DNA from 2 places in the Nonomuraea sp. C10 genome. Region 1 is predicted to be linked to the other one. Evidence: riboswitches for the same ligand, from Rfam matches in the RefSeq annotation. Region 1 holds a riboswitch; the other holds the start of a gene.
The links. A riboswitch is a leader RNA that binds a small molecule or an ion and turns the genes downstream of it on or off. The one in region 1 is predicted to bind cyclic di-AMP.

Region 1 (3,199 bases):
CGGCCTGGCGATCGGGGCGCCGACGCGCTCGCCGGCGAACGCGCGGGGCTGACCTGTCGCGACCCGGTCGGCGAGCAGGGCGGCGCCGCCCCGGGCGAAGAACCGCTCGTCGAAGTCGGGGGTGACGTCGGAGACGTCGATGTAGTGGGTCTCGTCCACGCGGACGACGGGCTTCTCGGCGCCTGGCGCGCCGATGCGCATGAGCTGCACGTGTCTTCTCCGTTAGCTGGAAGGGGGCCGATCGCCGGAGACGATGGCGAGGATGGCGGGCAGGTCGTCCACGAGCGCCCGCACGGGGGTGCGGTAGGCGAGGCCGCTGATGCTGATCGCGCCGCTGGGCACGGTGGGCGAGGTCAGGTAGGCCGGGACCGCGAGACAGTTGACGCCCGGCTCGTTCTCCTGGTCGTCGACGGCATAGCCCTGTCTGCGGACCCGTACCAGCTCGGCGTGCAGCTCCCCGGCCGTGCCGATGGAGCGGCCGGTGGGCCGCTCCAGCGTCCGGTCGCCCACCCAGGCGCGCACCGCGTCCTCGTCGGGCAGGGCGGCGGCCAGCAGCATCTTTCCCACGCCGGTGCAGTGGGCCGGATTGCGGCCGCCCACGACGGAGCTCAGCCGGACCGCCCCGGACGGCGGGTCGAGCTTGGAGCGGTAGACGACCCAGGGGCCGTCGAGCACCGCGTAGTGCACCGTCTCGCCGTACCGGTCGCACAGCGCCTCAAGGATCGGGGTCACGCGGACGTGGTCGGGGCGGGCCTCGTGGTGGGCGAAGGCCATGCGCAGGAACTCGTCGCCGAGCACGTAGCGGCCGTGTCCGTGCCGGCTGGCGAACCCGGCCCGGCGCAGCGAGGCCAGCGCCCGATGCACCGTCGGCTTCGAGCTGTCCACCGCCCGCGCCATCTCCTCCAGCCCCACCCCGTCGGGGTGACGGGCCAGCTCCGCGAGCACCGCCAGCACGCGATCGGAGCCTACGAGCCGCTGCTCCTCCGTCCATTCGGGCATATTCCGTACGTTAGACCGTCGTTCCAGGAAACGGAAGTTGCTCGCGGAGAAGGCTTCCCCGGGTGGCGGGAGCCGGTTAGCCTCACAGACAGTTCCACTCATGTGTTATCGATTCCAACTATTGGAAAGAGACATGCGCACCGCTCTCATCACCGGCGGGGTCAGCGGCCTGGGCAGAGCCGCCGCCGTCCGCCTGGAAGCCGACGGCGTCCGGGTCGTCACCCTCGACATCGCCGACGGCGCGGACCTGGTCGTGGACGTCACCGACGCCGCCGCCGTCCAGGCCGCCGCCGACGAGATCGGCCCGGTCGACATCCTGGTCAACTCCGCCGGGATCGTCGGCCCCAACGCCCCGCTCTGGCAGCTCCCGCTCGACGGCTGGCGGCGCACCTTCGAGGTCAACGTCGACGGCACCTTCCACACCTGCCGCGCCTTCGTGCCCGGCATGCGCGAGCGCGGGTGGGGCCGCGTCGTCAACATCGCCAGCATGGCCGGCAAGGACGGCAACCCCAACATGGCGCCGTACTCCGCCTCGAAGGCCGCCGTCATCGCGCTGACCAAGTCGCTCGGCAAGGAACTCGCCACCAGCGGCGTGCTGGCCAACGTGATCGCCCCGGCCGTCATCGAGACCCCGATGAACGCCGACACCGGCCCGGAGGCGCTGGCGCACATCACCGGGCTCATCCCGATGCGCCGCGTCGGCCGCCCCGAGGAGGTCGCCGAACTGATCGCCTGGCTGGCCTCCGACAAGGTCAGCTTCTCCACCGGCGCCGTGTACGACATCAGCGGGGGACGCGCCACGTACTGAGCTTCATAGGCGAACATTTGACCGTTTTATTCCTTTTTGCTACGTTTGAGGCTTGCAGCAGCGGGGTCCGCCATGCGACCGCTGTGTTCTGCCCGGACCGCGCCTTCGCGCGGCCGCCTAATCCGCCATCCGGCGGAGCCGGGGACCCACTCTCATTCCGGGGTGAATCGGCGCCCGATCTCGCGCCGTAGGGCACTTCCACGCCCGAACCCGTCAGCTAACCCGGTAGGCGGCATGGAAGCTAGGAGCAATCCCTTCATGCGTCTCACCCATCGGATCAGCCATCGGATCAGCCATCGGATCAGCAGTGCCCTGCTCGGCCTCGCCGTAGCCACGGGCGCCATGACCACCGCCGCCGGCGCCGCCCAGGCCGCCACTCCGGCCGCGGCCGTCGAGCGGCCCCTCGCCAACGCCCCCTCCGTGGCCGGCAGCGCCGCGTACCTGATGGACGCGAAGAGCGGCGAGGTGCACTTCAGCAAGGAGGCCGACCTGCGCAGGCCGGTCGCCAGCCTCACCAAGGCGATGACCGCCTACACCGTGCTCAAGCAGGCCAAGCCGACGGACAAGGTCACGATCACCGCCGAGGACGTCGAGTACGGCAGCCAGGGCGGCGCTTCGGTGGCCCACCTGCGCGCCGGCGACACCCTCACCGTCGAGAACCTGCTGTACGGGCTGATGCTCCCGTCCGGCGCCGACGCCGCGCACGCGCTCGCCCGTGCCTACGGCCCCGGCGTGCCCGGGTTCGTCGCCGAGATGAACGACACCGCCCGCAAGCTCGGCATGACCGACACCGTGTACGTGAACGCCGACGGCATGCCCTACCGGGGCGGCGGCCACTCCACCGCCCGCGACCAAGCGACGCTCGCCAAGGCGACGCTGGATGACCCGACCCTCAAGAAGATCACCTCGACCCGGTACCACGCCGTGGAGTCGACGTCCGAGCACGGCTCGTACGCGTGGAAGAACACCAACCGCCTCCTCGCCGCGCCGGGCGCCCTCGGCGTGAAGACCGGCTACACCAGGGACGCGGGCTACACGCTCGCCTTCGCCGGCGAGCGCGACGGCAACCGCCTGGTCGGCGTGATCCTCGGCGAGACCGACTCCGGCCGCCGCTTCCAGACCGCGCAGGCTCTGCTGGACTGGGGGCACGCGGGCCACCGATAGGTCCCTTTCCTGCTTGTTGCCTGGGAAGATGTGGCCTGGTGGCAGCCGGGGCCGCACGATCGGCTAGCGTCGAAAACGGCGCGTGCGGACGGTTTGTCCGGCACGCGCCTACTCGCCGGTCGCAGGTCCAGGCCCCGGCTTCGAAAGGAAAGAGATGGTGGAGCCGGTGCCGGCTGACCTGAACACGATTGAGCGCCGAGGCGCGGTGCCGGGACGGGGGTGCGCGCG
Region 2 (3,199 bases), 2.7 Mb from region 1:
CGGCGCGATGAACAGCGACTGCAGGCCGTCGGACGCGAACGCCGAGAACGTCATGTAGAGGTTGCCGTCGAGGGGGGCAGGCTGCCCTGCTCCACCGAGTAGTACAGGTACCAGCGGCTGCCGACCATCTCCAGGTGCGGCGCCCACATCGTGTTGCCGCCGGTCCGTACGACGACCTGCTCGGGCGCGCTGCGCAGCCCGGCGATCGTCGCCGAGCGGCGCATGACCACGTCGGAGTTCCACGTCGTGGCGACGTAGTAGTAGAAGCCGTTGTGGAAGACCAGCGTCGGGTCGGCGCTGTTGGGCGTCGGGACGACGGGGTTGGTGAAGGACGGGCCGGGCGCCGCCTGGGCGCGGCCGGTCGTGAACAGGGCTGACAGGACGATCGTGACGACGGCGAGCGTCAGGATCCGGCGCGCCGTGCCCGGCAGGGAAGCCAACACGAGGACTCCTTGGGGGGTGGGGTCGACCGGTTGTGTTAGCGCTAACACAACTGGTTGCTTCGTCGTGCTCACTTGCTGGTGGAGAGACGTGTGCCAAGTGTTAACGCCAACACCCCAACCGTCAAGGGCGCCTCCGCCGCTGGCTGGGAGGTGGGACAACCTTCAGAGTGCCTGAAGCTTCCGCTAAGCTTCAGTAACCCTGAAGGTTGGAGGATCGAACGTGAGGGATCACGTCCTGCTGTCCGTGCACGTCCTGGCGGCCATCGTGTTCGTCGGGGGCTCGGCCGTGGCCGCGAGCCTGTTTCCCCGCTACGCCCCCGTGGCGGGCCCACCGGGCGAGGGCGAGCGCAGCCCGTCCGTGGCCGCCGCGCTGCACCGCATCACCCGCGGCTACAGCCTGTTCGGTCTGGTGGTGCCCGCCGTCGGCATCGTGATGGCGCTCGCGCAGGGCCGGATGGGGGAGCTCTGGATCGTCGCCTCGATGGTGCTGACCGGCGTCGCGGCCGTCCTGCTGGCCACCCAGATCTACCCGCGCCAGCGGGACGCGCTGCGCGACCCGGACGACGGGAGCCGGCTGCGCGCGCTGTCCATGCTCGCCGGCTTCTACAACCTGGTCTGGGCGGCCGTGGTCGTGCTGATGGTCGTCCGGCCGGGAGCGTGACCGGCGATAGCGCCGGTCAAATCCGAATTGTGGTGAGTTGCGGCGTTTGTCAGATTGCATTACGTTGAGGCTTCATTTGCCCAGACCGTGCGTGCCCCACCCCCGGGGAGCGCACGGCCGCCGAATCCGTTCGCGGAGCCGGGGACCCATTCCCCTTGGGGTGAATCGGCGCACCACGCGCCGTAGGGCACTTCCACGCCCGAACCCGTCAGCTAACCCGGTAGGCGGCATGGAAGCTAGGAGCAAGCCCCCAGATGAACGTCACCCACCGGTTCGGCGGAGCGCTGATCGGCCTCGCCGTCGCCGCCGCGGCGCTGACCGCCGGCAGCACCGCCGCCCACGCCGCCCCGCCGGTCGCCACCCCCGTCGACGCCGCGCACGCCCCCGCCGTCCTGGCCACGGCCGCCCACCTGGTCGACGCCACCACCGGCCAGGTCCACTTCAGCAAGGAGGCCGACCTGCGCAGGCCGGTCGCCAGCCTCACCAAGATGATGACCGCGTACGTGGTGCTCCAGCGGGCCGAGCCCACCGACAAGGTCGAGGTCACCACCGCCGACGTCGGCTACGCCGCCAGGGGCGGCGCCGCGGTCGCCCACCTGCGCGCCGGCGACACGCTGACCGTCGAGGACATGCTGCACGCGCTCATGCTGCCCTCCGGCGCCGACGCCGCGCACGCGCTCGCGCGCACGTACGGGCCGGGCGTCGAGGAGTTCGTGGCCGCGATGAACGCCACCGCCCGGCAACTCGGCATGAACGACACGCTGTACGTCAACGCGGACGGCATGCCCTACGGCGGCGGCGGCCACTCCACCGCCCGCGACCAGGTCCGCCTGGCCCAGAAGGTGCTGGAGAACCCGACCCTGGAGAAGGTCACCTCGACCCAGTACCACACCGTCCCCGCGACCTCCGAGCGCCGTTCGTACTCGTGGCGCAACACCAACCGCCTGCTCGGCACCTCCGGCGCGCTCGGCGTCAAGACCGGCTACACCCGCGCCGCCGGTTACACGCTCGCCTTCGCCGCCGATCGGGGCGGCAGCCGGCTCGTCGGCGTCCTCCTCGGCGAGACCAGCTCCAGCCGCCGCTTCCAGACCGCCGAGGCCCTGCTCGGCTGGGCCGGCGCCGCGGCCGCACAGCGATAGCGGTCTCCGTGCGAGCGGCCCGGCCAGGGCCGCTCGTACGGACGGACCGCCGCACCCTCTAAGGTCCTGTTGACCATTTCAAGCCGCGTGAGAACGGGACCCCCCATGAACCTCGCACTGTGGATCGTCGCGGGCCTGCTGGCCGCCGTGTTCGGTGTGGCCGGGCTGATGAAGCTGGCGCAGCCCAAGGAGAGGCTCGCGGCCGCCGGCCTGGCCTGGACGGAGGACTTCTCCGTCGGCGCGGTCAAGGCCATCGGCGGGCTGGAGGTGCTGGCCGCGCTCGGGCTGATCCTGCCGGCGACGTTCGGCGTCGTCCCGATCCTCACCCCGCTGGCGGCGGCCGGGCTGGTCATCGTCATGATCGGCGCCGCGGTCACGCACGGCCGGCGCGGGGAGCATCCGGCGATCGCCGTCAACGTGGTGCTGCTCGTCCTGGCCGCGTTCGTGGCCTGGGGCCGCTTCGGCCCCCATGCCTTCTGACGTGACAGCTCGGCCCGGGATTCACGGGTGCGCCGTCGAGACCCGCTCCACCAGGTCAGGCTGGAAGACCACGTGACGGTGCTCGTGGCCGCCGGGGCTGTTGGCCTCCTCCAGCAGCATCAGCGCCGCGGTGCGGCCCAGCTGCTCGCGCGGCTGGCGGATCGACGACAGCGGCACGGCCGCCGCCGCGGCGAAGTCGATGTCGTCGTACCCGAGAATCGCCACGTCGGCGGGGACCCGCAGGCCGCGCTGGGTGAGCTCCTGCAGCACGCCCATCGCCACCAGGTCGTTCGCGCAGAACACGGCGGTGGGCCGCTCCTCGCGGGCCAGGCCGGCCAGCTCCTTGCCGGCCTGGCGGCCGGTGGCGACGGTGAGGTCCGGCAGCGGGATCACGGTCAGCTCGCTGTCCGGGCCCAGCACGCCGGCCAGGCCGTGGTGGCGGTCCTCCACCTGGCGGACGGGGAACGGCCCGCCGG

Region 2: another riboswitch for cyclic di-AMP. It lies ahead of FR742_RS16880 (D-alanyl-D-alanine carboxypeptidase family protein); the one in region 1 lies ahead of FR742_RS04490 (D-alanyl-D-alanine carboxypeptidase family protein).

Annotation. Positions count from the first base shown of each region.
Region 1 is NZ_VPFF01000001.1:958,499-961,697, reverse strand. Features, by position in the region: gene FR742_RS04505 (fumarylacetoacetate hydrolase family protein) at 1-210, opposite strand, end outside; gene FR742_RS04500 (IclR family transcriptional regulator) at 223-999, opposite strand; gene FR742_RS04495 (SDR family NAD(P)-dependent oxidoreductase) at 1,133-1,807, shown strand; cyclic di-AMP (ydaO/yuaA leader) riboswitch at 1,912-2,054, shown strand; gene FR742_RS04490 (D-alanyl-D-alanine carboxypeptidase family protein) at 2,066-2,971, shown strand.
Region 2 is NZ_VPFF01000001.1:3,691,649-3,694,847, reverse strand. Features, by position in the region: gene FR742_RS16890 (family 43 glycosylhydrolase) at 1-54, opposite strand, end outside; gene FR742_RS45225 (family 43 glycosylhydrolase) at 51-443, opposite strand; gene FR742_RS16885 (hypothetical protein) at 664-1,104, shown strand; cyclic di-AMP (ydaO/yuaA leader) riboswitch at 1,213-1,346, shown strand; gene FR742_RS16880 (D-alanyl-D-alanine carboxypeptidase family protein) at 1,359-2,243, shown strand; gene FR742_RS16875 (DoxX family protein) at 2,349-2,723, shown strand; gene FR742_RS16870 (LacI family DNA-binding transcriptional regulator) at 2,745-3,199, opposite strand, start outside.